Regions from separate parts of the Rhodococcus sp. UYP9 genome, predicted to be linked through region 3. Evidence: riboswitches for the same ligand, from Rfam matches in the RefSeq annotation. Region 3 holds a riboswitch; each other region holds the start of a gene.
The links. A riboswitch is a leader RNA that binds a small molecule or an ion and turns the genes downstream of it on or off. The one in region 3 is predicted to bind thiamine pyrophosphate.

Region 1 (7,206 bases), on a different contig from region 3:
TGCGCCAATCAGGGCCCTGGCCTCCAGGGGGATGGAAGCCTTTGCCGACGGTATCGCCGAACGCCGTCGCTATCTGTCCGGGGGCGCTCTCCCACATCATGCCCAGGTCCGTTCCGTAGACCTGCCAGCGTTTGTCGGTGCGGTTGATCGATCCCGCACCAGTCTGTTTGGCAACACGGGTGACGTTGCCGATCTGCGGCGTGGGAGGTGCCGGAGTTCGGACCGCCGGTTCGACGGGAGGTGACGCCGGATCGGGAGGAGGCGGAAGCTGCACTTCGGGCCCGGGAATCGGGATCGGAATGGTGAACGGCTTGAACTCGAATCCGATCCGGGGAATGTTCAATTCGCTCGAGAGCGTTGTGGGCTCGCGAGTCTCATCGGTCAGCTCCGGGCACGGATCCACGCAGGGGTCCGCCGGCAACGGTTCCGGGTCGATGCGTGTCGGGGCCGTCGTCGGTGCTGGGTATGGCACTGGTGCGAGTTGCGGAAATGGGATCGGAATCGAGAGATCCTCCGGGACCAGTGACCCGGTCTCGTTCGTCAGGTCGGCCGCGCACGCGCCGGGAGGGACGAGAGGTTCGGCGGCAGCTGGGACGCTGTCCCCGTACACGATCACCACGGACCCGAGAACAACAGCGGCGCTCACGACGGCCATTCGCTTCGACATACTTCCCCTTCTGCGGATGCACCACCCGTGCCAGCGCATCATGCCAGATTTTCGCGCAATGAGCGCGAAGAGTACTCCTTACGAAAGAGATCACGTGACTGGAGAATTGGCACGACTTCGTCGACGAAGTCGTCGAGACTGTCCGGATACAGCGGTGGCATCAGATTGAAGCCGTCGGCAGCTCCTCGTCGCACCCACTCCGAAATCTCGTCGGCGATCGACTCCGGCGTCCCGATCATCGTGGCGTGCCCTCCACCTGCTGCGAGTGTCCCGAGAAGTTGACGGACAGTCGGGTCATCTTTGGCGATTATCCGCAAAATCGTCTCGTATCGACCGTGCGGCCCGGTGAACTCCTCGATCGGCGGAAGAGCAGGAACCGGTGCGTCGAGCTCCCAATCGATGCAGTCCTGCTCCACGAACATCCCCAGCGTGCGCAACGACTGCTCGACGGGAAGCAGTGCATCGAGCTCGGCCTTCTTCGCACGGGCCTCGCTCATCGTCGACCCAACGTACGTCACCAGACCCGGCATGATTCCGACGGTCGAGCTGTCTCGTCCGGCAGCGTCTATGCGGCGCTTGACATCCGAATAATAGGCAGCGCCGGCTTCGGCATCATAGGCAACGGCGTAGATCGCCTCCGCGTAGCGAGCCGCGAGATCACGCCCCGGTCCCGACGCGCCTGCCTGAAACAGCACCGGACGCCCCTGCGGAGACCGTGGGACCGTCAACGGGCCGTCCACCCGAAAGTGCTTGCCCACATGAGCGATGGGGTGCACCTTCGCCGGATCCGCATACATTCCGTCGCGGTCCAGTATCAGCGCGTCCGGTTCCCAGCTGTCCCACAGCGCAAGGGCGACCTCGACGAATTCCTCTGCACGCTCGTACCTTTCGGCCCGTGCCGGAATGCCCTCGAATCCATGATTGCGCGCCTCGGCGTCGAACATCGAGGTCACGACGTTCCAACCTGCCCGGCCGCCACTGATGTGATCGAGCGAGGCAAGCAACCGCGCAGCATGAAACGGGGTGTAGAACGTCGTGGATACGGTGGTGACCAAGCCGATATGGGTGGTCGCTCCGGCCATCGCCGTCAGCGCCGTGATCGGTTCCAGAAACCAGGTGCCCGCGCCTGCCGGATCACGAACGGAGTGTCCGTCGGCGAAGAACACGGCATCGAACTTGCCCCGCTCGGCGGTCTGCGCGAGTTCTTGGTAGTAGGTGATATCGCCGAGGTCCTCGACCCTCGAATTCGGGTGACGCCACGCTGCACTGTGATGCCCACAGCCGTACAGGAATGCGTTGAGATGCAGCATGTCAGTCCTTGACCAAGCCGCCGTCCACGACCAAATTCTGTCCGGTCACCGACCTCGACCACGGAGACGCGAAGAACAACAGGGCATCTGCGAACTCCTCGGGTGTCACCACTCGCTGCAAAGGCGTCGACGCCGCGATGAGGTCGAATACTTCCTCCGGTGTGGCTGCGCTGGCATCGGTGGTCCGCAGCAAGCCACCCGACACCATGTTCACAGTGATGCCGTCCGCACCGAGATCCGCTGCGAGAGTGCGAGTCAGAGACAACAGCGCAGCCTTCGATGCCGTGTAGTCGTGGTACGGCACCACTGGGTTCTGGAACAGATTGGTGCCCACGTTGATGATTCGGCCGAATCCTGCTGCGCGCATCCCCTTCAGCGCTCGCTGCGTAGTCGTCAGCGCACCACGCACAGTGCCACGGAACTGCGCGTCGAACTCGTCCCACGTGATCGAGTCGGCCTTGCTGCGCGCGTCCCCGTTGAACGAGAAGTCGGCCAACGCGTTGTTGACCACCGTCGTCACGGAGGAACCGAAGTGCGCTTCGGCTTCGGTGAACAATGCGTCCACCTGCTCGGCGTCGGTGATGTCGGCTTGAATGGCAACCCCGCCGATCTCCGACGCCAGCGCCTCCGCCGAGACTCGGCTGCTGCGATAGTTCACCACGACGCGCGCACCTTCTCGCGCGAATGCCCTGGCTACCGCGGTGCCCAGACCTCTGCCCGCTCCGGTGACGAGCACTGTCTGCTCGTCCAACTTCTTCGACTGGATGTTCATGTCAGGCCTTTCGCTCTTCCGGCCCACACCGCGCAGAGCATGCACGTATCCCACGTGCAGACATCCCTACGCTGGTGTTGACCAGATCAGGTTCGACGGGTGTGTTCTCAGCCGTTAGGCACCCCGTGTCGAAGAGGACTGTACCTCTTGCCGAATATCCGCTCGTCTAGGTTTGATCGTAGAAATACGTATAGATACCGGACAAGTCGGGTTTCAGCACGTCGGCCCATCTCATGACGCCCTGCACCTAACGCAGCACCACCCAGCCGTGGGGTGGAATCCTGGTGGATCCGCCGCCCGCATGTGCTTCGCCGGCCAATATCTCGCCGGCAAACACATCGCCGCCGATGCGGTACGTCACCTCGTCGTCACCGAGGTTCAACGCCACGTGCAACTGCTCGTCACCCGAGTGGACGCGGTACAACATCGCGGTATTGGACAGCTCCACCGTTTCGGTGCGCGCCTCGACGAGCCAGGGATGCCTGCGGCGAAACCCGATCAGTTCCTGATGCAGATGGAACGTCGGCCAACCGTACGGGGCGAGTTCTTCTCTGCTGCTGGGGAATTCCGGCCGTACCTCGTCATCACCGCCGACACGTTCCTCTTTCGCGCCACGGAAGCCCTGTTCGTCGCCGTAGTAGATCATTGGCATACCCCCGACCGTGAACAGAACCACGAGTGCATGCTCGAGATGGCGTTCGTCGGTGATGGTGCTGGCGATGCGAGCCACGTCATGATTGCCGACGAACGTGGCCGGAACGAACGTCTCGAGCCACTCGTTGTGACGTCCGAGCGCGTGCGACAACTCGAAGAAGTTTCTTTCCGAGATTGCACTCCATGACGCTTTCCACAGCTCGTACTGAGTCACCGAATCGAGTGAGCTCGCTTTCACGATGGCTGCATAATCACCGTGGATGACCTCCCCGAGGAAGTAGGCGTCAGGGAACTTCTGCCGAACCTTCGGAATGACCGCCGCCCAGAACCGCGGCGGCACAGCGTATGCCGCGTCGAGACGCCACCCGTCTGCACCCCGTTCGAGCCAGTGCGACATGACATCGACGACATACTGCTCGACCTCGACGCTGTCGTGGTTGAGCGTCACCAGTTCATCGTGGCCCTCGAAATTGCGATGCGTCGGTCTCGCCCCGGACCAGTCCAGGTGGAACCACTCGGACTCCGGTGAATCCGGCCCTGCTTCGAGCGCCTGCACGAACCGCGGAAATGCTTGTGCCACATGGTTGAATACGCCATCGAGCATGACTCGCAGTCCACGTGAATGAGCTTGGTGGATCATGTCGTCGAAGTCCGCTTCGGTCCCGAGCCGTGAATCGATGCGAAGGTGATCGATGGTGTCGTATCCGTGGCTTGCGGAGGCGAAGATGGGGCCGAGGGCGATTCCCGACGCCCCGAGTTCCACGGCGTAGTCGAACCAGTCGACGATGCGGTGCAGTCGATGCTCGTCCTCGAGCGAACCGCCGTCCCAGTCATGGACCGGGGCGCCGACGAATCCCAGAGGATAGATGTGCCACCAGATGGCGTGGTCTACCCAGGCAGGCTGACTGCTCATGCCCGGATCACCGACTCACGGCCGAGTTCGGCAGCACCGGTATGACCCGACAAGCTGGTGACGAGATCGAATTCAGCGAGAATGCAACGTAATACGTGCGCCACACCCTCCTGGCCGCCGAGCGCCAAACCGTACAGGAACGGCCGTCCCAGCAGCACCGCGTCGGCCCCCAACGCGAGCGCCTTCGCCATGTCGGACCCGGTGCGCACGCCGGAATCGAACAGGACCGTCAGCTGATCACCGACGGCGTCGACGATCTCCGGCAGCGCGCTCAACGACGAGCGAGCGCCGTCGATCTGGCGCCCACCGTGATTGGACACCACGATCCCGTCCGCCCCGTGATCGACAGCTGCTTCGGCGTCACCGACCGTGCAGATTCCCTTCAAGACGATCGGTCCGTCCCACTGCTCACGCAGAAACGCCAACTGCGACCAGTTCAAACCAGGGTTGGGGAACATCTGCGCCCAGTGCATAGCTGCAGCCCCAGGATTCGCTTCGACCGATTGATCCAGACCCGCCAGAAATGCCGGGTCGGTCAGATAGTTCTCGATCCCGAGGTTCGCCAGGAACGGCAGGTATCCACGGTCGAGGTCGGCCGGCCTCCAGCCGAGAAGCGTCGTGTCGAGCGTCAGTACAAGCGTCGTGAATCCCGATGCCTTGGCTCGCTCGAGAAAGCTGAGCAGAACGGATTCGTCTGTGGGCCAGTACAACTGATACCACCTGGGGGCGTCGCCACCGGCCTCGGCGATCTGCTCGAACGAATGCGAAGCCTGAGTGGAGTGAATGTAGGGCACCGAAAGCTCGGCGGCCGCCCGCACCGTCGCGAGCTCACCGTCCGGATGCGCGAGAGTCTGCACACCCACCGGCGCTATCAACAGCGGCGCGGGCATCGAGGTGCCCAGCACGGTGACCGCATGATCTCGTTCCGCTGAACTCCGCAACATACGCGGGGCGATCCGCCACTCGTCGAACGCATCGCGGTTGGCGCGGGCCGTGGCGCCGCTACCCGCGCTGGCGACGATGTACCCGAGAGCTTCCGGGCTGAGGGTGGCAGCGGCCTGCTCCTCCAGCCTGGCCAGGTTCGTGGTGATCTGCGGCCTCTGATCGGTGAACATGCCCTGGGCATATATACCGATTTGATGGTCACTGAAGTTCATGGTCACCACCGTAGTGCCGTCGCGGGCGATATGGCAGGACATCACCGAGCGGGCGGTGGAGAGAGCGCGTTGGGAAAGCGCGCACCCTTGTTCGGAACCTCACCCCCGCGATCACGTCCTAGCGAGGGTGTTCGGTTTGCACAAAGGGTGCACGGTTCACACCGCCCAGGGATGTCTGTGCCGTCCTCTACGGTATTTCGGACACCGTACGACAGACTGGATCCGATGCCACCTCGTAGACGCAAGCCCACAACCACCGCGAGAACCATCGGCGCAGGCAAGAGCGCCGCTGCGCGCAAGTTCAAGGAGTCGACGGCAGCACAGTCGACGACCAAGAAAGCCCCCGCGAAGAAGGCCGCTACCAAACGGACACCGGCCAAGCGGACCACGACGCGCAAGCGTGCACCCCGTAAGACCGTCTCGCCGGACCTGCGGTTGCCGGACCCTGGTGAGCGGGTGTGGGTCCTCGACGTCCCGTTCGAGGATCGCGCTCTCGCGTCGGCGTCCGGTGCTCGGTGGCATCCGGGTCCGCGGGTGTTCGCGTTCTACGGGACCGAGCTGCCCGACGGTTTGGCGTCGTTCGAGTCGATGCCGTACAGCCTGCAGCGCTGGATCGAGGACGACGCCAACGAGGAGTGGCGGCCCGAGGAGATGCACGAGAGGTCGATGACGCCGCGCGAGACGCAGCTCGAGTCGGTTCGGAGGCATCTCGACGCGTTGGACAACGGGTTCCCGTATTTCGCCCAGATGGACTCGACGGGCCTGGGCAAAACTCTTGCCGTGTGCGAGGCCGTCCGCCAGATGGAGGATCCGAGTATCGGAACAGTGCTGGTGGTCGCCCCCAAAGGTGCTCTTCCCGGTTGGCGGCGCACCATCGCCGACACCGAGGCCGATATTCATCCGTCCGAGCGCAAGCGCTGGCTGCTGGTGACGTATCAGTCGACGAAGAAGCTGCTGACCGTCCCCGAAGATGTAGATCTGGGCAAACGCAAGCGAACGCAGAACAAGAGGACCATCACGCTCGGCGAACTTCGATTCGACATCGACATCGTGGTGGCCGACGAATCGCATGCGTTGATGAATATCGAGTCGCAGCAGTCGCAGATCCTCTGGCGCTACCAGGAGGCTGCTCGCGCCGTCGTCTGGATGTCCGCTACCCCGGGTTATCAACCGATGCATTTCGCGTACATGGCCCGGGCGATCGAGCAGAGTCGCGCGCAGGAGCCGATCATCGGTGACGACGAAGGCCTCGGACACGCCATCACTGCTCAGTGGGCGACGTTCCTCGAGGAGTCGGGCTTCGCACTCAAGGAGGGCAAGGCAACGACCGGGCTGAAGACGTGGCGGTGGGAGCCCGAGGATGCTGCACGACGCGAGCGCGACATCGGCACCATCCATCGGTGGCTGTCCGGTGGCGCTGTCCCGTGGTCGATTTCGCGGCCGTCGCCGCCCACGCCGCGCGAGCCTCTCGGCCAGGAGCTGACGGCTGTGCAGAAGCGGCTCTATCACTCGGCGTGGGTGGATTACCGCAAGGAGGTCGGACTGCCGAACTGGAAGAATGTAGGCGGTAGACGGGTGCTCCAGAAGAACCCGAGTACGCGAGCGGCCGCACTGCGGTTACGCCAAAAGTGCTCGTACTTACGCATTCCCGCGTCCGCCGATCAGGTCCGCGCGTGGGTGCGAGACGGCAATCAGGTGTTCGTGTCGATGTTCTATCGCGAATCCGTCGCCGA
Region 2 (7,206 bases), on a different contig from region 3:
GCCCGACCACCAAGTCGCCGGGCTCGAGCAGTGGTGAGAAGTCGTAGCGGGAACCGCAGCGCGCACACGTTCCCGCAGGCCTGTCCGGTTCCCCCTCGGCGCTTCGGCCGACCGGTGCATTGCACTTCCAGCAGTACCTTTTTCGCTGTGGAACGGTGGGATCTTGCATGACGGCTGTCGCCGGATCCACCGGATCCACCCGAGGGACTTCGACCAATCCGGCGCCGAGCCTTCTTCTGATCCCGGTACCGCGCGTGCGGCCGGACCGTACACGCCCCGATGTCCGATCGGACCGGCGGACGGATGCAGGCGTTCGCTCCACCGCCTGGGTCCGGTCCGCCGTGGGTGTTCGCTCGACGGCCTGGGTGCGGTCCGTGAAATCGGGTGCCGCGGCCGGGGCTGTCGCCGGGCCGGTGGGTGTGTCGGGATCGCCCATGATCAGTCGACGTACGTAGGAGCGGGAGGGCCCGGCGAAGTGCCCATCACCGTGAGCCACTTGTCGTACAACCGATTCCACGTGCCGTCCGACCGGACCCGCTCGAGGGTGCCGTTGACGAATCTGACCAAGTCTTCGCTCTCCTTCTTGATTCCGACACCGTAAGGCTCAGGGCTCAAACTGGCGCCTACCATCTCGAGGTACGGATCCTGCGAGGCGAGACCGGCAAGGATTGCGTCGTCGGTGCTGATCGCGTCGACCTGTCGTTGTTGAAGCACGACAAGGCAATCCGACCACATCGAGGCAGTGACGATCTGCGCCGTCGGCACTATGCGCTGCAGTCGGCGTAGTGACGTGGTGCCGTCCACCGCGCACACGCGCTTGTCCGCGAGATCGGCGACACCGTTGATCCCCGATCCTTTGACCGCCAGAACACGCTGCTGCGCTTGGAAGTACACGGTCGAGAACGACACATCCTCTTTACGGGCGCAGGTGATCGTCATGGTTTTCACCACGATGTCGACCGTGGAATCCTGCAGTCCCTCGATACGTTCGGCCGAGGACAGTATCCGAAAATCCACCCGATCCGGATCGCCGAACAGGTCACGGGAGATCTCCCGTGCGATGTCGACGTCGAATCCGACGAGTTTGCCGGTCATCGGGTCGCGAAAGCTGAAGAGATTGCTACCGGCATCGAGCCCGACTATCAATCGACCGCGGTCCTTGATCGCGTCGACGGTCGGCATCGGTGGGGCATTCTGACCGGCTGCTCCGGGTGGTATCGGCCGCAGGCTGGCGGTGGGGCGATCGCACTGGGGATCCGGGCTCGACGGTTCGGGAGAGGTGGCCGCGGGGCCTGCGCCGTCGGGCAGCGGTGGTTCGGTGTAGCTGACGACCGGAACGTCCGGTACCGCCTCCTCGGTTGCACATCCCGCGATCAGTGCGCCGACGACGGCGAGGATTGCGAACGAGAAACGAAGGGGGGCAGGGTTTTTCACAGGTACTCACGCAACCTCGGAATGAGCCCCGCTCCGACTGCGGCGGCAGCGGCGACGGCGAGGACGATCGCACCCGAGGCAAGTCCGGTCAGGACCGACTTGGCGCGAACCACATTGCCGCGCAGCTCAGCACGTGCGTCGTCGATTCCGTTGTCGAGCATCGTGTCGAGCAAGCGGAATTGGGTCGAGGAATCCTGAACACCGTTACCGGTGGCCACGGTGACAGCGGTAGTGAAATCGCCGACGGCGAGTGCCTGGTCTATCCGCTCGTGCGAGGCCTTCCACGCGGCAACTGAGCCGGTCATATCGGCATTGTCTGCAAACAGTTCGGTCAGACGGTCGGTGTTCTGCGCGAACTCCGCGTCGAACTCTCGGGTGCTTCCGCGTCGGATCAGGTTGAGTGTTTCGTCGGCGCGGGCCTGCTGCGCCAGGATGAACCCGGAGGTCAGTTTCTGCAGCGGAGCAACACCGCGGTCGAGTGCGCGATCGGTGGCTATCGAAGAAATCAGCCCCGCCACCAACATCCACCCGAGCAGGAGCGAGATCGCGAGGGAGGCGCCGAGAAATCCCGCGTTGAGCTTTCGGCGGGTGCGGGTAGAGAGGTATATCTGTGCGAGGACCAGCAATATCAGGCACACCACGACGAGACCGATCGCCACGAACGGAGGATTGACGAAGCGTTCCTGGTCGTTCGATACCCGAGCGGCCTGCTCGGCGTAGAGGCGTTCGGCACGGGGCAGCAGCGAGGACTGCATCTGCGTAGACGCCTCGCCCAGGTACGCCGCACCGACGGGATTGCCACTGCGATTGTTGGCACGGGCGGTCTCCACCAGTCCGGTGTACACCGGCAGGCCCGCGCCGATCTCCATGAGAACCGTCCGTGCTTCGTCGTCCGAAACCGCGAGCCCGTCGGATGCCCGGATCAATTCGGTGCCGGCGTTTCCGATCGCCTGGGTGTATCGATCGCGAACGTCCCGGGGCTCCAGCCCGCCGGCGATGAATGCAGTCGAGGCAGCCGCGTCGGCAACGGACAGTGCGCCGTAGAGGTTCTGCGCCGAGTTGGCGAGTGGCTCGGTCCGAACGAGAAGAGTGTCGAGCGTCCGGGCTCGCTCGGATACCGAGACGGAGATAACGGTGCCGGTGACTACGAACGCGATGACGAGTATCAGGCCCAGAGCGATCATGCGCGCCGGTGTGGACCGAATCAGACGCTGCAGTTCGCGTCGAGAATCGGCCTCCGACGTCACGGCAGCCGTCGTAGGAGGTACGGCAGCCGAGGGCGTAGTGCCGACCACAATCACAGCACCGAGCATATAAGCCGGAGCGACCGTCCGTACGCCTACCGGAAGGTTCACCTAGGGTGTCGGTATGCGTGGCGACGGTGACGGGTGGGTTGTGGGTGAGGACGGCACGCGGCACTGGGGCAAACACGGCGCGGCGGGGCTACTACTGCGGGCCCCATCGCCGGACGGTGAGCCGACGGTCCTTCTGCAGCACCGAGCGCTCTGGAGCCATCAGGGTGGGACGTGGGCGTTGCCGGGTGGCGCAAAGGACTCGCACGAAACCAACGTGCACGCCGCTGTTCGCGAAGCAGACGAGGAAGCCGGAATCGGTGTCGACAACGTCTTCGTTCGCGGCGAAGTCGAGACGGCTCGGATGGCGAGCGGATGGTCCTACACGACCGTCGTCGCCGACGCTGCCACCCAACTCGACACGACGATGAACGGGGAGAGCACCGAGCTTCGGTGGGTTCCGGAGGACATGGTCGATCAACTGCCTCTGCACCCGGGGTTCGCCGCCAGCTGGGCTTCCCTGCGCATCAGCCCGCTACGAGTTCTGCTGGATACCGCGAACGTACTCGGCTCGAGGCCCGACGGTTGGTGGCGTGATCGCAGCGGCGCAACCGGCAAGTTGCTGAGCTCACTGGCGGGCACCCTTCCGCGAACCGTCGAGCTGCCGGGTGTCGGCTTCGGCTGGCTCACCCGGATCGAGGCAGTCCTCGAAGGTGAAGCACGAGCAGCACAGTTCGAGGACACCAGAGTCCCCGTCATCCACGCCGCCGGCAGTGGGGACGACGAACTTGCATCACAGGCACAGGCGTCGACGACACTCACTGCTTTGGTCACCGCCGACCGCGGACTGCAACAACGGCTCCCGACGTCGGTGCAGGTGCTCTCGCCGTCGACCGTGCTGGGATGGCTCGGCTAGGTAGGCCCTAGGCTCCGTCAGCCCTGCAACGCGAGGTCAGCCCTGCAACGCGAGCTTGAGCTCCCGTGCAGCTGCCTGTGGATCGCGAGCTTTGGTGATGGCCCGTACGACGACGATGCGATCCGCGCCCGCGGCAAGAACTTCGTCGACGTTCTCGGCGTCGATCCCGCCGATGGCGAACCACGGCCGCGTCGGAGCGGATTCCGCGGTGCTGCGCAACAGGTCCAGACCGGCTGCTTTCCGGTTCGGCTTGGTCGGTGTGGCCCAGATCGGCCCGGTTGCGAAATAGTCGACGCCGTCCTCGATGGCTGCGAGAGCGGCCTGGCTTCGATTCTGTGTCGACCGCCCGATGACGACGTCGGGGCCGAGGATCTGGCGCGCATAGTGGACCGGAAGATCGCCCTGGCCGAGATGCAGCACGTCGGCGCCCGATGCGAGGGCAAGGTCGGCGCGGTCGTTGACTGCGAGGAGTGCCCCGTGGCGTTTGGTGGCGGCCGACAGAATTGCCAGCGCCGCCAGCTCGTCCTTGGCTTCGAGCGGGCCGAAAGTGCGCTCGCCTTCGGAGTTCTTGTCGCGAAGTTGAATGATGTCGACGCCACCGGACAGTGCGGCCTCGGCGAACTGAGCGAGGTCGCCGTGCTCGCGTCGAGCATCGGTGCACAGATAAAGCCGAGCTGATGTCAAACGCTCACGCGCTTCCGGGTTGCGGATGATCCGATCGCTTTGCACAACGGCAACGGTAGTCTGTTGGCGAGAGTCGATACACGGGAGTCCCGAGGTACGTGGGGCTGAGAGTGGACACGCCAGTCCTTACCGTCAATACCTGAACCGGATCATGCCGGCGCAGGGAGTGAGGTGGTGAGAAGTGCCCAAGAGTCTTTCCGTGGTCGGTGGGGGAGTGATCGGCCTGGCGGTGGCCGCACGATCTGCGCGCGACGGCTGGTCCGTGCGGCTCCACGATCCGTCGGTCGGTACCGGTGCATCATGGGTGGCCGGAGGAATGCTCGCCCCGCTGTCCGAGGGATGGCCGGGTGAACACGAACTGCTCGAACTCGGCGCTCATTCCCTCGCCAGATGGCCCGAATTCGCACGAGCGCTCCCCGGCCCGTCGGTGTTCTCCGCTACCGGATCACTGACGGTCGCCCTCGATGCAGCCGACGCGACGGACCTGCGAACCATTGCCGACTGGGTTGGAAACCAAGGTCACCAGCTCGAGATCCTCGGTCGGGCACAGATCCGGGAGCTCGAGCCTTCCCTCGCACCGAACATCCGCCTCGGGCTGCTGGCACCCACCGAATTGGCCGTCGACAACCGCAGGCTGCTCGAGGCACTGCAGACCGCAGCGGTGAGCGGCGGCGTCGAATTCTCCGCCGACACCGTCACCGATCTCGACGCACTGACCACCGACCGCATCGTGCTGGCAGCAGGCGCTCAGACCTCCGCGCTCCTTGCCGACGTACCGGTCCGGGCAGTCAAAGGCGAAATACTGCGTCTACGACGCAGACCCAGTGCCACACCTGCCCCGACCCGAACGATCCGCGGCAGCGTCCACGGCCGCGCGATCTACCTGGTGCCGCGCGGAGACGGATTGGTTCTCGGGGCCACACAATACGAATCGGGTCAGGACACCCAGGTCACCGTCGCAGGCGTCCGCGACCTCATCGCCGACGCAGAGCGGTTGATGCCGGGCCTCGGCGAATACGAACTTCACGAATGCGCGGCAGGCCTGCGACCGATGAGCCCCGATGGGTTGCCACTCATCGGCAAGATCTCCGACCGCGTCATCGTCGCCTCGGGCCACGGCCGCAATGGAATCCTGTTGACGCCCATCACCGCAGACGCGGTCGCTGCACTACTGGAAGACGACGCACTCATCGAAGCGAAGGCCGCAGACCCGGCCCGATTCACCACAGATAGGAAACAATGACTGCTCTGGCGATAGGTGTCACCGTCAACGGCGAGGACCACCTCCTGACCGAAGAGATGACGATGCGTCAACTGCTCGAACATCTTTCGATGCCACCGAAGGGAATCGCCGTCGCCGTCGACGGCATGGTGCTCCCGAAGAGCCGTTGGGATTCGACGATGGTGGGCAAAGGTTGGACCATCGACGTACTGACGGCGGTGCAGGGTGGTTGATTCGATGAAGATCGCGGACCGAACCTTCGGCTCGCGCCTGATCATGGGCACCGGGGGAGCAGCGAATCTCGCGGTTCTCGAAGAAGCCCTCGTGGCCTCCGGTACCGAATTGACCACCGTGGCAATGCGTCGCGTCGACGCCGCGGGTGGCACCGGTGTTCTCGACCTGTTGCGTCGGCTGAACATCGCACCCCTGCCCAACACCGCTGGATGTCGCGGCGCCGCCGAGGCAGTACTGACCGCGCAACTCGGACGTGAGGCGCTCGAGACCGACTGGGTGAAACTCGAAGTCATCGCCGACGAGCGAACCCTGCTGCCCGACGCCATCGAATTGGTCAAGGCCGCAGAACAACTGGTCGACGACGGATTCAACGTGCTGCCTTACACCACGGACGACCCCGTCCTGGCAAAGCGGCTCGAGGACATCGGCTGCGTCGCCGTCATGCCGCTCGGTGCGCCCATCGGAACCGGCCTCGGCATCTCGAACCCGCACAACATCGAAATGATCGTCGACGCCGCGACCGTGCCCGTCATCCTCGATGCCGGCATCGGAACGGCAAGCGATGCGGCGTTGGCGATGGAACTCGGCTGCGACGCCGTCCTTCTGGCAACGGCGGTCACCAGGGCACAGGACCCTGCGCTCATGGCGTCGGCGATGAAGCATGCCGTCGTAGCCGGTTATCAGGCCCGCCGGGCAGGCCGGATACCGAAACGTTTCTGGGCCCAGGCGAGTTCACCGATGTAGCGGCGCATCATCCCTAAGGATGACCCTCGGTCGCGACTCCTGGGTGATGCGCAGGGGTGGTTCGGTAGTGGACAGTGAGTCCCATGATCGAAGTCAAAGGACTGACCAAACAGTTCGGAAACACCAAGGCGGTCGAAGACCTGACCTTCACGGTGAAGCCCGGCATCGTCACGGGGTTCCTCGGACCCAACGGTGCGGGCAAGTCGACCACCATGCGCATGATCCTCGGATTGGACCGCCCCACCAGTGGGGAGGCGCTGATCGAGGGCAAGCGCTACAACCAACTCAAGCAGCCGCTTCGGACGGTCGGTGCGCTGCTGGATGCCAAATGGGTACATCCCAATCGCTCTGCGCGGGCGCATCTCGAGTGGATGGCAGCCTCCAACGACATCGCGAGGTCTCGAGTGGACGAGGTGCTTCGGCTCGTCGGCCTCACCGACGTCGCGAAGAAGAACGCGGGTGGGTTCTCGCTCGGTATGTCACAGCGACTCGGTCTTGCCGGTGCGCTTCTGGGTGACCCGAAAGTCCTCCTTTTCGACGAGCCGGTCAACGGGCTCGACCCCGAAGGCATCGTCTGGATCCGCAAATTCATGCAGCGCCTCGCCGCCGAAGGCAGAACGGTCCTCGTCTCGAGCCACCTACTGTCCGAAATGGCACAGACAGCAGAAAATCTCGTGGTG
Region 3 (7,206 bases):
GATCCGGAACGCCGGCAGATCCGAGTGATCGTTCGCGATCGCACGAAACATCTCCGTGACGGTGTCCGACGTGACCGGCATCAACGGTGACTTCATCAAGCGGAAGATCGATGCCTCGTCGTGATTCGTTCCGATGATCAACGGGATGCGGTGCGAGTATCCCTTCTGGAACGCTGCAACGGGATACCGCGGGACGACATCTCCGTCGACTACCGGCGCGAGCCCCAACGTGCCCGGCACCCGCGTCGGGACGTCGTAACACAGGGTGTCGCCCGCCTCGACGAGACGCATGAAGTCGACGGTTTTCAACTCCCCGATTCGATCCGGAGTGATATCGACGAGTTCGAGGAATCTCGTGGCCACGGCCGCCGCGCGTTCCGGTCCGTACACCGACGTCGCGGGCGCACTTTGCACGATAGCGCGGTGAAACAGCCCATCGGCCTTCGGCGAGGTCATCAGTGTCGTGACCGACGCGCCACCCGAGGACTCGCCGAACACGGTCACGTTCGACGGATCACCACCGAACGATTCCACGCAACGCTGCACCCATTCGAGTGCTGCGATCTGATCACGCAAGCCGAGATTCGTCTCGAAGACCGTCTCCGCTGTAGAAAACGACGACAAGTCGAGGAATCCGAAAGCCCCGACGCGATAGTTGACGGTGACGAGCACCAGATCACCGAGTTCGGCCAGCCGCCTGCCATCGTAAACGCTCTGCGCAGAGGAACCGAGCGAGTACGCACCGCCGTGAATCCACACCATCACCGGCCGAGGTCTACCGTCGGGCTCGGGTGCCCAAACATTGACCGACAGACAGTCCTCCGACATCGGGATCGTCGGATCGATCGGCACCGGATTAGCTTTGCCCTGGGGTGCCACGTCACCGAAACGTCGACAATCCCGGGTTCCTGCCCACGGTTCCACGGGCCGCGGAGACCTGAAGCGATGTTCGCCGGCGGTCGCAGCCGCGTATGGGATCCCCTTCCACACGAAGTGCGTGCCGTCGCGGTACCCGATCACGTCGCCGTCCGGAGTGTGCACCTGACATGTCCAAACGCCGTCTTGCTCGACTTCGGTCATGGCATTCCTCCGTATCCGACGTAGGCACATCCGATACTGGTCAAGGTACCAATTCCCGGGACCTATCCGTCCACTTTAAGCTGGCAAGATGAACCGACTACGCGCATGCGGCGCAGCCGTTGGTGCAGCGTCCGCCCTGGTTCTTTCCGGATGCGGTTCCGATGTCGACGGCAGCGCAACGGCGCCGCTTGCGACCGTCGACACCGACCCACCGTCGGTGGTCCGCACGACGCCCGCGACTGCACCCTCGCCGACGACATCGGCCGCCCCGACAACAACCACCTCGACGACTCCCGACAAACCGACGACGAGCAGTCCCCCGCCGACCGCCGACCCGTCCCAGTACAAGAGCACTGCCGGGTTCTTCTACTTCACCAGCCCGAGTGGCAAGTTCGAATGCGCGATCGTCGTGACCGAGACCTCGGTCGCTGGGTGTCACGGCGAGTTCCCCCGCTCGGCCCCGCGAGTGGCGGGAAGCGGTGCTCCAGAGTCTTCGGTGGCTCCCAACACCGTCGAGATCACTGCAGGATCCCCTGCCAGGTTTCTCAGCTCAGGCGATCCGCGCTTTCATCGGTTCGACGGGACTGCGAAGGAACTGCCGTACGGGCTCACACTCGCCGTACCCGGAAGTGGGCGTTCCAATGGGCTCGAATGCCGAGTCGAGGAGTCGTCCGGGGTCACCTGCCTGGATCAGGTCGGCCATGGTTTCACGGTGTCGGACAAGGCATTCGAGCTGAAGTAGACGCAGTTTCGAAAGAGTGTTTCGGCAGCGCGCGACCCCACCTCAGATACCGGCTAGGAATCCTCGGTAGACGAAATGTTGCGCGCCACCACCAGGCATCGAGGACCCTGCGACAGCCCGCTCGACACCGCATCGCCGACCAAGGGTGCTAGGGTCGGCGATGTTCTGACACGGGGTGCGTCCGTACATGCGGATGCTGAGATCACACCCGTCGAACCTGATGCAGGTAATGCTGACGAAGGGATGTCAAGGCGATGACTGCGCCTTTAAACTCGGTGGACTCTGTCCGCCACACGGATCTTATGTGGGGCTCGACATCTTCGTTGCGTCACGCGATCGACCAACTCGAATTTCTGACACTGCTGGGCGAGGGCACGCTGCCGCTCGACGCGTTCCGCAGATATCTCGAGCAGGATCGGCTGTACCTGGCGGGATACGCGAAAGCGCTGGCTATTCTCGCATCGAAAGCTCCGGACACCGCGACTGCCGCGTTCTGGGCCACCTCCGCGGCGAGCGCAGTCGAGGAGGCGACACTTCACGAGTCAATTCTCGTCGGTGATGCGCTCCCCCCGACGGATGCGCAGGCCATGCATTCACCAACCTGCCTCGGGTACGTCTCGTACTTGGTAGCAACCGCCGCCACCGAGCCCTATCCCGTTGCGGCGGCGGCGATCCTGCCATGCTTCTGGATCTACGCCGACGTGGCCGTCCGCCTGTCGGTATCGGCCGCACAGGTTCTCCACCATGATCCGGATCACCCCTACGCACAATGGGTTTCGACGTACGACTCGGAAGAATTCCGTGATGTCGTCGACTGCGCGCGCCTGCTGGTAGACGACGCCGCTCGGCTCGCTACCGATGCTCAACGAAGCGCCATGATCGACGCATTCGTCATCGCGACACGGTACGAATCGATGTTCTGGGACAGCGCACTTCACCCCACACAGTGGCCAACTTCCTCTTCCGAGATTGCCGCTTCGGAGGTAACACCGTGACACTTTCCCGAAAAATCGGCGCCCTCGCGGTAGCCGTCGTCACCGTCACATCGCTGACTTCGTGTGCACAATCCACCGACTCCGATACCATCCGCTTCGCACTCGATTGGACACCGAACACCAACCACACCGGGCTGTACGTCGCTTTACAGGAGGGATACTTCGCCGACGCCGGACTCGACGTCGAAATCCTGCCGTACAACAGCACCTCCCCGGACACTCTGGTCGACGCGGGCAACGCCGAGTTCGGCATCAGTACGCAGAGTTCAACTACATTCGCGAAAACCGCTGGAGCTCAAATCATTTCGGTACTGGCCCCGCTGCAACACTGGGCCACCGGAATCGGGGTGAAAGCCGACCGCGAAGACATACCGAGCCCGAAAGCCTTGGACGGCAAAGTCTACGCAGGCTTCGGTGATACCGGCGAGAAGGCCGGACTACGCCAAGTCATCCAGAACGACGGCGGCAAAGGTGAGTACGACACCGTCGTACTCGGAACCTCGGCCTACGAGGCCGTGTATTCGGGCACAGCGGACTTCACCGTGTCCTACCTGGCGTGGGAGGGTATCGAGGCCGAGCACAGCGGTACTCCGATGAAGTACTTCGACTACACCGACTACGGCTTCCCCGACGCCTATGCACTCACGGTCAACGGTAACGAGAACTGGCTGGCAAGCCATCCCGACGAGGCCAAGAAATTCGTCCAGGCGCTGCAACGCGGCTACCAACTCGCGGCAGACGATCCGGTCCGCGCCGCGCAGGACATCATCGATGCGAATCCGGGAGTCTTCACGGACGAGCAATTGGTCTTCGAAAGCCAGCAGATGCTCGCCGACCGCTACATGCTGGACGAGTCGGGCGCGGTCGGGCGACAGAACCTCGACAAATGGACCGAATATTCGAAATTCCTGTACGAAAACGGTGTCCTGGTCGATCAAGGCGGCAACGCCGTCGACGCCGAGCCCGACTGGTCCACCTACTTCACCGATGACTACCTCGGCGCTCAGTAGCGCGGCGTTCGGCGCAGTCGAACGGCCGGCGAAGCGTAGACCGCGAATCGGGGCTGCGGTCAGGTGGGCCTTGCCGTCGGTCACCATCGTCGTGGTGCTCGTCATCGGATGGCAGGTCTATGTCCAGCTCAGCGGGATCCGACCACAGGTACTGCCCTCGCCGTCGAGAATCGTGGCTCAGGGTTGGGCGCAGCGCGACGCCATCGCCGAGAATGCAGCAGCAACTCTCCAAGTCACCGTTCTCGGATTTGCAGTATCCCTGGTAGTTGCCTGGATACTTGCCGTCGCCGTCGACTTCTCACCATGGCTCCGACGAGCAGTGGTGCCGCTGTTCGTGATCTCGCAGACGCTTCCGATCATCGCTATTGCCCCACTGCTGATCATCTGGTTCGGGTTCGGACTACTTCCCAAGATTCTCGTGATCGCGCTCGCTACGTTCTTCCCCATGGCCATCGGCCTCATCGAAGGATTCGCGGCAGCCGATCGAGATGCGCGCGCACTCCTGGCGAGCATGGGCGCAACCCGCTGGCAGCAGTTTCGATATATTCGTCTGCCCTCTGCGATGCCCCGCTTCTTCACCTCGCTTCGTATCGGAATCACGTACGCCGTCGTGGGTGCCATCTTCGCCGAATACGCAGGAGCCAGCGCCGGACTCGGGATATACATGAGCCAGCAGAAGAACTCGTTCCGCACCGATCTCGTCCTGGCTGCGGTGCTCGTCACGGCCGTTATCAGCGTGACGCTCTTCCTGCTGACCTACGCCGTTGAACGCGTCGTCGCCCCCTGGGCGCAGGACAGTCGGCCGCGATGACGGCCGTGCATCTGTCCGGACTCACGAAGTCCTACGGCGACCGGCCAATCCTCGACGGGGTCAGCTTCGACGTCGAGCCTGGAGAGTTCGTTTCCGTCATCGGTCCGAGCGGCTCGGGCAAGAGCACAGTATTCAATATGATTGCCGGTCTCGATACCCCGGACAGCGGAGTCGTCGAGGCACCCCCGTGCGCTTATATGCCACAGAAGGACCTGCTGTTTCCGTGGCGCACTGTGCTCGACAACACGACACTCGGCCTCGAGGTTCGCGGGATGAGCAAGAAGCAAGCGCGGATCCAGGCGCAGAAACTCTTTCCCGCCTTCGGGCTCGAGGGATACCAGAAGGCGAGGCCCTCCGAATTGTCCGGCGGGATGCGGCAGCGAGCAGCGATGCTGCGCACGGTGATTCAAGAACGCGAGGTACTACTGCTCGACGAGCCGTTCGGAGCCCTCGACTCGCTGACCCGCACCAGCATGCAAGCGTGGCTGCAGGACGTCTGGCTCGACTACCGATGGACCGTCCTGATGATCACCCACGACATCCGGGAAGCTGTCTATCTCTCGGATCGGGTGATCGTACTATCGGACAAGCCGGCACATGTACGACGGCAAGTGACGGTATCGCTGCCGAGGCCACGAAAGCTCGACGTCGTCACGACACCGCACTTCGCTGCGCTGGAAGCCGAACTGATGGAGGTGTTGATCGGCAACCCCGGCCGCTGATCTCAGCCCAGCCGTGCCGCAAGATCCGCGACCGCAACCCACGCGGTGTCCAGGCTGTCTCTGGACCGAGGAACCAGGGTCGCCATCGCGGGTACACGGGTCGCCAACGTCAGATCGACCACGACAACGAACAGATCCATTCCGAGCGCGGCACCGAGAACCTGTTGTAACAGCGGAACGGCGTGATCGGTACCGAAGTCAGGTGTCCCCGCCCCGTACTCGTTGCCACGACTCGACACCACTACCACCGGCTTGCCTTGGAGTGGACGAGTCGGGCCGTTGAACGGAACCGTGACACCGGGAACATGGACATAGTCGATCCATGCTTTCAGTGTCGACGGAACCGACCAGTTGTACATCGGAGCACCGATCACCACGACGTCAGCCGAGATCACCTCGTCGATCAACGTTTTTTGCAATGCCTCTGCCTCGGGAGGCACAGCCTCGTCCGGCGTCCGCAAATGTGGGGCCCAATGCATCGCCGACGTCGGAAGATGCGGCAGCGGATCTCGGTGCAAATCGCGATGGATCACCGAGTGGTCCGGGCTCTGCTCATGCCACACATCCGAAAAATGTGCCGTGACCGCGCGTGAGACGGAATTACTCAGGTCGGCGGACGAATCGAGATGCAGCAACTGCGGCATGAAGCACTCCTGGGATCGAGGGGGTACCGAACAGGATATGCCGCAGTAGGGTTCAGACATGGACCACCGGTACATCGCAGCGGCGCTCTCACCTCAGGACGCGCGTCGAGTCACTTCGTCGATTTCCGATGCGGACGGACGAACTCCGCACCTGGCATTGGACGGAGCCGATCTCGATATCGACGAGTCCGGTCGGCGCGCAGTGATGGAACTACTCCGTCAACTCGCGTCAGGGACCGCTGTGACGATCGGACCGGTCAACGAGTTGCTCACCACTTCACAGGCGGCAGACCTTCTCGGAGTATCCGACACATATGTTCGCAAACTCGCAGACGCAGGGTCACTGGCCATCGAAATGCGTGGAACCCACCGACGCTTTCGCCTGGAAGACCTCATCCGGCATCGGGAGAAGTTCACACCCTAGCGTCGCGTCAGCCGGCTTGGCGTCCGAGCAGCTCCGACTGCAATGTCAAGAGATCACGAAACGCTTCCCCTGATGCTCGCCACAGTTGATGTGCATCGATGTAGTCGACACCGAGAAGATTGACGTCTCCGCGATATGCGCCCACGTCCACCGACAGCTTGCCCACAATGATCGCTATATCGCGATCGAGGTGTTCGCCATCCGATCGCTCCAGGTTCCGGAATTGCGAAGAGAAGTAGTCGGCCGTGATCCGATGGTCGACGAACTGCGCTACCAGAATCACGAAACGTGATGCGTGAAGGGACGACTGCTCCACTGGGCTGACCTCTCCTACAGGTCGACAACCCGCCAAGGTCGCCACAAATATTGCCGGCTCGGACCGGCGACAGTGCTGACGAAACTCCGCCATCAGAAAGATCGCATGAGTGGGGGTGTCGAGATTCGAATGCTAAAACCTGACCTGCGCCCAACGATAGCGACCTAAACACGACCCGATGCCGGTTATTGAGATCGTTGTGAGCGATCACAACAACCAGATCAGCGGATTCGCGGACGTTACTGCAGAGTTCCTAGAGGAAGTCGCTCTGGAGTATCCAATTCCCAGAATTTCCAGCCATCCCTGACCTCGATATCGCCGCTGATATGCGTGGCTACAGCGCTGGCAGCTTGCGTAGGATCGTCGAACCGTCGCCCCTCCATCGGCCCCTGCATGATCTCGAGGCGCTTGTTGGACGGGTCGAATCGGGCACTCAGACGGTAGCCGTCGAAATCGGCGACG

Region 1: linked by a shared signal. The riboswitch ahead of ABIB36_RS06485 (3-oxoacyl-ACP reductase) and the one ahead of ABIB36_RS21700 (TenA family protein) in region 3 are both predicted to bind thiamine pyrophosphate.
Region 2: linked by a shared signal. The riboswitch ahead of thiO (glycine oxidase ThiO) and the one ahead of ABIB36_RS21700 (TenA family protein) in region 3 are both predicted to bind thiamine pyrophosphate.

Annotation. Positions count from the first base shown of each region.
Region 1 is NZ_JBEPPH010000002.1:47,008-54,213, reverse strand. Features, by position in the region: gene ABIB36_RS06495 (glycoside hydrolase family 183 protein) at 1-667, opposite strand, end outside; gene ABIB36_RS06490 (LLM class flavin-dependent oxidoreductase) at 706-1,977, opposite strand; gene ABIB36_RS06485 (3-oxoacyl-ACP reductase) at 1,979-2,749, opposite strand; TPP riboswitch at 2,796-2,885, opposite strand; gene ABIB36_RS06480 (alpha-amylase family glycosyl hydrolase) at 2,997-4,316, opposite strand; gene ABIB36_RS06475 (alpha-hydroxy-acid oxidizing protein) at 4,313-5,473, opposite strand; gene ABIB36_RS06470 (helicase-related protein) at 5,699-7,206, shown strand, end outside.
Region 2 is NZ_JBEPPH010000002.1:522,356-529,561, forward strand. Features, by position in the region: gene ABIB36_RS08825 (serine/threonine-protein kinase) at 1-436, opposite strand, end outside; gene ABIB36_RS08830 (glutamate ABC transporter substrate-binding protein) at 439-1,434, opposite strand; gene ABIB36_RS08835 (GlnX family signal transduction membrane protein) at 1,431-2,789, opposite strand; gene ABIB36_RS08840 (NUDIX hydrolase) at 2,803-3,642, shown strand; gene thiE (thiamine phosphate synthase) at 3,679-4,371, opposite strand; TPP riboswitch at 4,397-4,509, shown strand; gene thiO (glycine oxidase ThiO) at 4,508-5,569, shown strand; gene thiS (sulfur carrier protein ThiS) at 5,566-5,781, shown strand; gene ABIB36_RS08860 (thiazole synthase) at 5,786-6,526, shown strand; gene ABIB36_RS08865 (ABC transporter ATP-binding protein) at 6,610-7,206, shown strand, end outside.
Region 3 is NZ_JBEPPH010000013.1:1,095-8,300, reverse strand. Features, by position in the region: gene ABIB36_RS21710 (carboxylesterase/lipase family protein) at 1-1,080, opposite strand, end outside; gene ABIB36_RS21705 (hypothetical protein) at 1,169-1,822, shown strand; TPP riboswitch at 1,984-2,083, shown strand; gene ABIB36_RS21700 (TenA family protein) at 2,077-2,817, shown strand; gene ABIB36_RS21695 (ABC transporter substrate-binding protein) at 2,814-3,827, shown strand; gene ABIB36_RS21690 (ABC transporter permease) at 3,805-4,638, shown strand; gene ABIB36_RS21685 (ABC transporter ATP-binding protein) at 4,635-5,360, shown strand; gene ABIB36_RS21680 (FMN-dependent NADH-azoreductase) at 5,363-6,004, opposite strand; gene ABIB36_RS21675 (helix-turn-helix domain-containing protein) at 6,063-6,428, shown strand; gene ABIB36_RS21670 (homoserine dehydrogenase) at 6,436-6,744, opposite strand; gene ABIB36_RS21665 (hypothetical protein) at 6,984-7,206, opposite strand, start outside.